3 regions of the Oceanobacillus sp. CF4.6 genome follow, and region 3 is predicted to be linked to each of the others. Evidence: riboswitches for the same ligand, from Rfam matches in the RefSeq annotation. Region 3 holds a riboswitch; each other region holds the start of a gene.
What was found. A riboswitch is a leader RNA that binds a small molecule or an ion and turns the genes downstream of it on or off. The one in region 3 is predicted to bind glycine.
Positions count from the first base shown of each region.

Region 1: linked by a shared signal. The riboswitch ahead of ACHABU_RS11455 (hypothetical protein) and the one ahead of serC (3-phosphoserine/phosphohydroxythreonine transaminase) in region 3 are both predicted to bind glycine.
Region 2: linked by a shared signal. The riboswitch ahead of gcvT (glycine cleavage system aminomethyltransferase GcvT) and the one ahead of serC (3-phosphoserine/phosphohydroxythreonine transaminase) in region 3 are both predicted to bind glycine.

Region 1 covers NZ_JBIMEX010000006.1:156,531-159,817, reverse strand. Annotated here, with positions in the region: gene ACHABU_RS11460 (hypothetical protein) at 1-80, opposite strand, end outside; glycine riboswitch at 1,398-1,495, shown strand; gene ACHABU_RS11455 (hypothetical protein) at 1,607-1,846, shown strand; gene ACHABU_RS11450 (PTS sugar transporter subunit IIC) at 2,047-3,138, shown strand.
Region 2 covers NZ_JBIMEX010000001.1:191,309-194,595, forward strand. Annotated here, with positions in the region: gene gcvPA (aminomethyl-transferring glycine dehydrogenase subunit GcvPA) at 1-634, opposite strand, end outside; gene gcvT (glycine cleavage system aminomethyltransferase GcvT) at 649-1,764, opposite strand; glycine riboswitch at 1,942-2,029, opposite strand; gene ACHABU_RS01080 (DEAD/DEAH box helicase) at 2,165-3,287, shown strand, end outside.
Region 3 covers NZ_JBIMEX010000005.1:157,583-160,869, forward strand. Annotated here, with positions in the region: gene ACHABU_RS10165 (phosphoglycerate dehydrogenase) at 1-172, opposite strand, end outside; gene serC (3-phosphoserine/phosphohydroxythreonine transaminase) at 169-1,269, opposite strand; glycine riboswitch at 1,367-1,448, opposite strand; ZMP/ZTP riboswitch at 1,554-1,634, opposite strand; gene ACHABU_RS10175 (TIGR00341 family protein) at 2,058-3,038, shown strand; gene ACHABU_RS10180 (hypothetical protein) at 3,109-3,287, opposite strand, start outside.

The DNA.
Region 1 (3,287 bases), on a different contig from region 3:
ATATTTCCAGTCTTTTCGACTGCACTATAGACAGTAACAGGTATTGCTAAGCCGAATGAACCGCCAAGTGTACTAGACATCTTATAGATACCTGCCGCCTCTCCTGCCTTCGCTGCCGGAACATTGGCTACTACTGTATCTGTGGATGGTGTCGCGTAAAGTCCAATCCCATACGATGCGCAGACCTTTATGGTAACCAAAACATCGTTAAATTCATACCTTCCCTAATTCTAAAAATCTCCCTTCTATATAATTAACAACTGTTAAAACGTATCCCCAGACAATTCCAGTTCATCAGATAAACGATAACTCACTGTAAAACTAATAAAAACAACAATGGAATAAATCGAGTTTGGTAAGTTTGTAAAGGTCATTAACATTATTCCAACCACCACTAAAAGACTTGCTAAGATCATTGGCCTTCTTGGACCACTTCGTTGCAATATTTTCACCGACACGAATCATCGATAATACAGCAATTAAATAGCCAACTGATAATATCCCAGATTGGAAGGAACTATATTCTCTTGACACTTGGACATACGTATTCGCAACAATGAGTGCTCCAGTTACAGCATTCAGTAAAAAGTTTGAAACAGTCGCGCCAGTAAATAAGTTTCAATTTATGTATCATATGGGTTCGTTCGTGTAATAGAATCTATAACTGAAATGACACTGACAACGATATCCCCCTCATAATACAGGGAGCCGAAAAAGGAAACCCAGTTCCTTGCTGATAACACCGAACAATCTTTCCGCAAGCCGAACATATGAGGTAAAGCTCCTTCAAACATGGCCAAGATACTTGATGATCTTATCTAAATCTTTTATCTTCTAAATACTGATTAATATCTCAATAGCTCAGCCCATCCAATAAAATTAGGGTTGATATGGTCAAAATTAATTTATACTTTTATGGATATATTCTGTGAATTCTGGTAAAATCAAAATTACAGAAACGAATGAATGTTGCAATCGATTTAAAGGAACGCTTAAACCGATTAAAGTTGGAAATTTTATTCAATCGTTTAACTAATATAAGATGAAACTCACCTGTAAAAGATAACCCTATTTTTTATAGTATATTCTTCTAGAAAAAAATTATTTTAGCTGCAAATATTACAAGTATTAACATTGTGAAAGCTTTATTATCACGTATATAATTATAATTAGTCTGAATATTTGTAAGCTTGTATTACAGGATGTAGCTTTACTATTTAAACCGTACTATTGTTTGAAATGATATTTTGAAAGCGTTTCCTTTTGGCTTAATGGCTATCGGGATTATATTAATAGTGGATGAAAGTTGCAGGAAAGCATATATGTTCAGTCGCCGAAGGAGCAAACTCCAAAGAAGACCCTTGGGGTGAATCTCTCAGGTAAAAAAAACTGCAACTGGACACAACTCTGGAGAGAACGTGTGAATACGTCACCGAAGGGGAAGGCTCTATTTCTATTGGGCTAAACTCTCAGGTAAAAGGACAGAGAAGGGCAGAGAAAAGCACATGATACATGTTTTTTTCTCTGTCCTTTTTGTTGTGTCTAAAATTACCATCACTGGAGGTTATATACGTTCAATGGAACAGTTAATAAAAGGGGGTGTTACATGGAAACAAGCTATAAAGATAATAACACAATAATAACTGGGATTGTATGGGGGCCTTACTTACTGGCATTTCTCACATTCACTCGCAAATGCGATGCCGGAAGATCAATTACATATGGCAATTTCATTAGGGGTAATGAATACAGCGTTTTTTTAGACAATGCCTGTTCAGATGTCTTTTTTAAATTTTCCGATACGACAAAGTTTATACGCATGAAAGATTTTTCAGACGAATTTTGATATGGCAAGCATTTTGCAAGAGATTAGTTAATTTTTTTCTAGTTTGACAAATTAAAGAAGTAGTTATACCATACCAAACTAATGGTTAAATATGATGAAAACAAAAATTATCATTTAATTTGATATTTTAGAAAGGGTTTTCTTTTCTTTGATAAATTGAATTTACACAAAAAATCATTTAATTGTAGGAGGAAGATTTGATGGATGTATTGATAGGTACAGTTTCTCTTTTAGTCATTTTAGCGTTGTTCTCTTTATTTACGTTTAAGGCACCGTATGGATCTAAAGCTATGGGGGCTTTGGCAGCAGCTGCGGTAGCTAGTTTCTTAATTGAGGCTTTAATCGGTTCTGTTTTAGGGGATATGTTGGGAATTGCTGTCTTTCAGGAAATTGGTGATTTAGCAGGAAGTTTATCCGGTATTGCAGCGGGTGCGCTGGTTGCTATGGCGTTGAAAGTTCAACCAGGTTATGCATTAATGATATCGCTTCCGCTGGCAGGTATGGGTATTTTACCTGGTTTTATAGCCGGATATTTTGCTTCATTCCTTGTAAGATGGTTCCAAGATAAAATCCCTAATGGAATCAACTTACTAGCTATTATTTTTATTGCAACACCATTAACTTATTTCATTGCCGCTCTGATTGCTCCACCTGTTGACGGAATACTGTTGAATGTAGGAAGTATCCTAGAAAGTGCGCAAGCTCAATCAGCTATTGTAATGGGAATTATCATAGGTGGAGTACTGACTGTTACTTCTACAGCTCCGCTTAGTTCAATGGCTTTAACTGCGATTATGGGTCTTACTGGTCAACCAATGGCTATCGCTGCAATGGCCATTTTTGGTTCCGGGTTCTTGAATTACACATTCTTCCGTAGAATGGGATTAACTACACCACAAGAAACTATTTCAGTAGCGATTGAAGCTTTAACAAAAGCTCATGTTATTTCAGCCAATCCAATCCCAATATACGTTACAAACTTTATTTACGGGGGAATAGCAGGTATTGTAGTAGCTTTATCAGGTTTGGTAAATAATTCTCCAGGTACAGCTTCGGTTGTTGCAGGACTTGCATCTACTTTTGCTTGGAACCCGCCTATACAAGTCCTCCTAGTCGGCGTAATTGTCGCAGTTATTGGAGTCACAGTTGGATTGGTTTGCTCATTTATATTTAAAAACTACCCAATTATAACTGAAGAAGAGCTGTTAACTCGTGATGAGGAGGAATTAGAAGAAAAAGATGAAGCAAGAGCAAAAAAACCAAATTTAGAACCTGAAAGTATGAATGCATAGGACACGGGGACAGGTACCTTGTCCGGTCCCATTTTTGTGGTCAGTGGATTCAACTCGAGGAAACAAAGGAATTTTATCAGCAGGTGAGAAGTGTTTTTGAAACGGGATGAGTGCGTGCTGTGGCCCGAGTGAGACGAGTGGCAAAGCTG
Region 2 (3,287 bases), on a different contig from region 3:
GAATAACAACACCTGCAATTGTTTCATCCAATTCCTGTTCCAAATGATCAAGATCAGTTAAACCGTCATTTAATCCAATTTCCACTATCTCCACATTTTGACCTCTTGCATATGTTTCAATTACCGCACGTGATTCTGGGTGAACCGCTTTGGATACAAGTACTTTTTTTCTTTTCGTTTGGGCGGCACTTAAATTAACTGCTTCTGCCAGTGATGTTCCACCATCATACATGGAGGAATTGGCTACAGGCATACCGGTTAATTCGGATACCATCGTCTGAAATTCAAAAATTGCCTGGAGTTCCCCTTGAGAGACTTCTGGCTGATATGGTGTATAAGCAGTATAAAATTCAGAGCGTGAAATAACATGATCCACGACAGATGGAATAAAATGGTCATATACTCCTGCACCTAGGAAGGAAGTATACTCGCTTAAATTTGCATTTTTATTTGCCATCGCAGTAAGTTCTTTTTTTAACTCATATTCATTTGCTGGTTTCTTCAGATTTAATTCCCCTTGAAAACGTACGCTGTTTGGAATGTCTGAGAAAAGTTCATCCGTTGACTCAATACCAATTGTATCAAGCATCTCCTGTTTGTCGGTTTCAGTCATAGGTAAATAACGAAATTCCATTACTAGTTCCCCCTCTATTTATCTCGTTTGTAAAATGGTGTTTTTACAATTCGAGCTTTAAGTGTGCGTTTTCTTACCTGTACCTCCAATTCAGTACCTTCTGTTGCAAATTGTGAATCGATCAATACGAGTCCAAGATTTTTATTCAGTGTAGGTGATTGGGTCCCTGAAGTGACAAATCCAATTTCCACGTTATCTTTCCAAACAGGGTAACCATGACGCGGTATTCCTTTATCAATCATTTCGATTCCTACCAATTTTCTTGTTGTCCCATTCCTAACTTGTTCTTTTAATACATTTTTACCAATAAAATCTGCTTCTTTATTCACTTTTACTGCAAATGTCAAACCAGCTTCAACAGGTGTAATATCTTTTGATAATTCTTGACCATACAGGGCGAGTGTTGCTTCAAAACGAAGTGTATCTCTGGCGCCAAGTCCTATTGGTTCAATACCTGTATTATTACCTGCATCCATAATCAGATTCCACAATGCGGGTCCTTTCGATTTCTCAATATAAATTTCAAATCCGTCTTCCCCTGTGTATCCTGTGCGAGAAACAATTGCAGGCTGCTTCAGACCTGTAAATAAAACATGATCCATAAATCTAAAAAATTTAATTTCACTTAAATCTGTTTCCGTAACTTTTTGCAGTATTTTTTCCGATTCTGGCCCTTGCAGTGCCAATTGAACGTAATCATCTGATATGTTTGTAATGGAAAGCTCATCGCTATTGTATTGATTGTTTTGTACAAGCCATTCATAATCCTTCTCTGTGTTTGCTGCATTTACAACAAGCAAATAATCGTCAACTGCAAGCATATAAATAATCAGATCATCAACCGTTCCTCCATTTTCATAACACATGATCGTGTACTGTGCACGAGAGGGAACTAATTTTGCAACATCATTGGTTACTAAATGTTGCAGAAATTCCAAGCTTTTCTGTCCCTGAACAGAGATTTCACCCATATGGGATACATCGAAAAGCCCCGCTTTTGTTCGAGTTGCCTCATGTTCCTTTTTAATGCTGGAAAATTGTACAGGCAGATCCCATCCTCCAAAGTCAATCGTCTTTGCCCCATGTTTTTCATATTCAGGAAATAAAGGTGTACGTTTCAATTCACTCATCCCAACACGCTCCTGTTCTTTAGTTAAAAAAATGCACAAAAATAGAGATCTCTTCCAAACTGAAGAAATCTCTGTCCTTAAACCAGAAAGTTGCATACCTGCACTTAAACAATAGCCAATCCGTACAGATACTTGCTTCGTGGGTGGTTTACATACTGTAAACACTCTCCAGAGTTGCGTCCTACAAGAGTCTTTTTGCCTGAGAGATTCGCTCTTAACTTGCTCCTTCGGCGTTACTAATCGTAAGCTCTCCCCTTGTAATCATTCGCTGATGAAAAATCCATATTTGGTTATACTATGTACAGTAACAAGAAAATCTATTTCTTTTTGAATTATATCATAATTGGAAACAAAATTGTAGTAAAATCCAAATTTTATTAATAGGAAGTGGAATTATTATATGGATTCTATTCACATTGAGAAAGAATTAACCTTTATAGATCGACTAGAGTCAGTCATTGAGAAAGATGAGCAAATTTCCAGTTGGGAACTTTTTTCAATGGCTTACCAAGCTGAACTAACGACAATTGCCCCATCGTTTAACGGGTTGCGTTCGCTTGCGTATCTTCCACATATGGAGTTTCTAGATCATCAAATCGAAGTAGCACAACAAGCAATTGAAAGGATGAATGGCAGGGCAATATTGGCCGACGAGGTCGGTTTAGGCAAAACCATCGAAGCAGGACTCATTTTAAAAGAATACATGATTCGAGGCTTAGTACGTAATGCCCTTATTCTGGTTCCGGCTTCCCTTGTCAATCAGTGGGTAAATGAATTGAATGAAAAATTTTATATTCCAGCAGTAGCATATCGAAAGAACTACAGTTGGAAGGATAATTCAGTAATTGTTTCTTCGTTGGATACTGCAAAACGTCCTCCGAATCAGGGTGAGATTCTCGAGATGGAATATGACTTCATTCTTATTGATGAGGCGCATAAGCTGAAAAATCATAAAACGAAAAACTATCAATTTGCCCGTGCATTAAAAAAGAAATATTGTTTACTATTAACCGCAACCCCCGTGCAAAATCGTCTGATTGAAATATTTAATTTGATTACAATTCTAAAACCTGGACATTTGGGAAGCTATGAATCGTTTATTAATAAATTTGGAAAAGACCGAAGTAAGCTCGAACAAGATCCATATTTAAAGCAGTTGATTCAAAAGGTTATGATCAGGAATACAAGAAAAGCAACCAATCTTAATGAATCGAAACGCAAAATTGAAACAATCTGGCTTGATTTCCCCGAGGCAAGTCGCGATGTGTACGACCACTTGGTTAATATTTCTTTAGGATTCTCGACTTTTTCAAAAATAACTTATTTAAGAGAGATCTGTTCTTCGCGCGAAGCATGCTATATGTCATTAAGTAAAATCGCGGAACAGAAAAACAATGAAAATGTAATAAAGCCTTTATTATCCAAGATCGAGCAGCTTCCACATCACATAAAAGCAGATAAGATTGTAGAATTGATTAAATCATTAGATGGTGAGAAGGTCATTGTATTTACGGAATATCGAG
Region 3 (3,287 bases):
TAGTGTCGAATTCCATCGAATGCATATTAAAACTACGAACAACAATTGCGTCCGGATGTTCAGATTCATTATCAATTGCATAATCACCGTTTTTGAAAACATTTAGCCCGTTGTCTGCGATATTATTCAATGTCTTTATTGTTTTAACTTTATCTAATGTTAGTGTGCTCATTTTCTCTCCTCTTTCTGTTCGTAGTTAGTTTCAAAATCGTTCATAAATGTAACCAATGCTTGAACTCCCTCTATTGGCATTGCATTATAAATGCTAGCACGCATACCTCCAACAGAACGATGCCCTTTTAACGTCTCAAGTCCCTTAGATTGTGCTTCCTTTATAAAGGCAGCATCCAATTCAGTAGAATCGGAAACAAAGGGAATGTTCATTAGCGAACGACTATCCTTACGCACCGGTGATTTAAATATAGAAGATTCTTCAAGCGCATGATATAGCATTTGTGCTTTCTTTCGGTTAATTTTTTCCATTTCCTTTAAACCACCGAGATTTTTTAGCCACTCAAAAACAAGCTTGGCCATATATATCCCGTATGTGGGTGGTGTATTATACAATGAACCACTCTCACTATGTGTTTTATAATCAAGCATAGCCGGGCAATTTTCCGGTGCGCGACCAATTAAATCTTCCCGAATAATAACAACAGTCAATCCAGCAGGGCCGATGTTCTTCTGTGCTCCTGCATAAATTAAACCAAATTTCGATACATCGATTTCTTCAGATAAAATATTGGATGACATATCCGCTACAAGTGGAACGTCCCCTGTATCTGGAATCTTTGAATAAGCAGTTCCTTCTATTGTATTATTTGTTGTAATATGCACATAATCTGCTTCTGGATCAATCATACTCTGGTCAACAGCAGGTATATATGTAAAGTTATCATTCTCTGATGAGGCGATGACACGAATAGTTCCAAATTTCTTAGCTTCTTTGATTGCTTTCTTTGACCATGATCCGGTATTAACGTAGTCTGCTTTTCCACTTTTACCAAGCAGGTTCATTGGGACAGTTGCAAATTGCTGTGAAGCTCCTCCTTGAATAAAAAGCACTTTATACCCTTCAGGAATAGCCATTAATTCTCTCAGCAGTTTTTCAGCTTCTGTTATAATATCCGTAAATAGTCCGGAACGATGACTTAATTCCATTACAGACATACCTGAATTTCTATAATTGACTACTTCTTCTTGAGCTTTTTCCAATACTTGCAGCGGGAGCATAGATGGACCTGCTGAAAAATTATATACTCGTTTCATGTTAACACCTCATCCTTATTATTCTTTCACCAAGAGATATAAAAAAAAGAGACTGGTCTCCCCAATCTCATTAAACATCAAATAACATAAAAGTAAGTGTTATTCTTCTGTCCTTTTGCCTGAGATCTTGAACCCTTCGGCGTTGCAATTATTCTTGCATCCTCTCCAGAAGCTGCTCCTGTTATAGTCTGACCCACAACAATCATAGCTTTTTAAACTATTCAATTATATAAGAATGTCATCGCCTCCTAATAGCACAAAGAGGTAAGGGGAAATTCTCCCCTTACCTCTGCCCAGGCGAACGACATTTCGATATCATATGCTCCCTCGCGGTTATCCGCGTTTCGCCAGTTGCATATGACCTTTAATTTGTTATAATCCTATCAAATTTTCCACTAAATTACAACCTATAAAATGAATTTCCTCCTAATCAGTCAAAATTTCTATTATGTATTTTAAAGTAGATCAATTATAAACACTATATAACAATAAATTTAATTTGCTTCTATGACAGCACGATTAGCCCTATTTACTTCATTGTGAATATCTTCCATAGTTTATTAGGTTACAAAAGTGTTTTCTTATGAATATCAAAAAGGACGTTATGGTATAGAAATATCATAGGAAGCCTCATTTTTAGTAAACGGATTAGCAATCAATTGAGGATATGTTTAAACAGCAGAAGTTTTCAGGTTAAAAAAGCGGATTAGTATGATTATTCATTATGAAAAGAGAAAGAATGGCAACAATAAGGTGTAATATTTCTTTGTATATGGGAGACGAAAATTATGTCATTACAGTTGCTTGAAATTTATGCCCCTAAGAACTTTTTAAATATAGAAGAAATAAAGGATCATTTTTCTGTTATTTCCTATTGGAACTCTGAGGAAGAGAAAGAAAAGTATTTAACACGGATTCTATTAGAGACCAATGATGTAGAACAAATGCTTGATTATTTGGAAAGGTTGCCTGGTGGTGAAGACGTTTATCAAGTTATGTTGCTGCCGGTACAAACATATCTACCTAGAAAAAAAGAGAAAGAAGAGGATGAAAAAAAGGACTTGCAGCGAGCAAGTCGGCACGAATTATATACGACAGTTCAAGGGTCAAGCCGTATAAGTGTCAGTTATATTTTGTTTATTATTTTCTCCGCTATCGTTGCTACGGTTGGCATTATAAAAAGCAGTCCAGCAATCGTCATCGGTGCTATGGTAATTGCCCCACTTATTGGTCCCGTAACAGCTATTTCATTTGCTTCCGTTCTCGGTGATTTTAAATTAATACGTCAGTCCATTATTACATCTCTAGTTGGAATAGGAATTCCAATAGTAATTGCCGCTATATTTAGTTTTTCCTTCGATCCACCCGTTTACAGCGATGAATTCCTTTCACGGACAGACATTCAAATTATTGATGTGATTGCAGCGCTCGTATCTGGTGCTGCAGGCGCACTTTCTTTTGTCAAAAGAAATACAGGCGCTCTTGTAGGTGTTATGGTTTCAGTAGCCTTGCTCCCGCCTGCTGTTGTATTCGGTATGATTCTCGGAACTGGAAATTGGGCTGCAGCTCTTGTCCCGTTTATTCTATTAATGGTCAACGTTTACTCGATACTTTTATCGGCTGTAATTGTTTTTTGGTTAAGTGGTATTAAACCAAACAATTGGCAGGATCTGCAAAAGGCGAATATATCCCGGAAACGTTCTCTCCTATTTATATTAACGATCACGGTCATACTTATAACAGCAATTCTTTTTATCAATTTTGTCTGATACAGGGGACTAGGGACAGGTTCATCATCGCTGTTTTACCGACTAACTAAAGACAAGGACCACCTTGTCCCTAATCAAGTTCTTGATATGCTGTTTGATATTTCCCACCAGCAGCAACTTCAGAATGGTACAATGCCTTAAGGGCGAAGCTTTTCTCTAAATCGTGTTCCTCCATCAATTGTTTTAATCGCTTTTGTAATTCCTCATTGTTGCTAACCAATTTTTTCATTTGAGATTTCGTGTACTTCA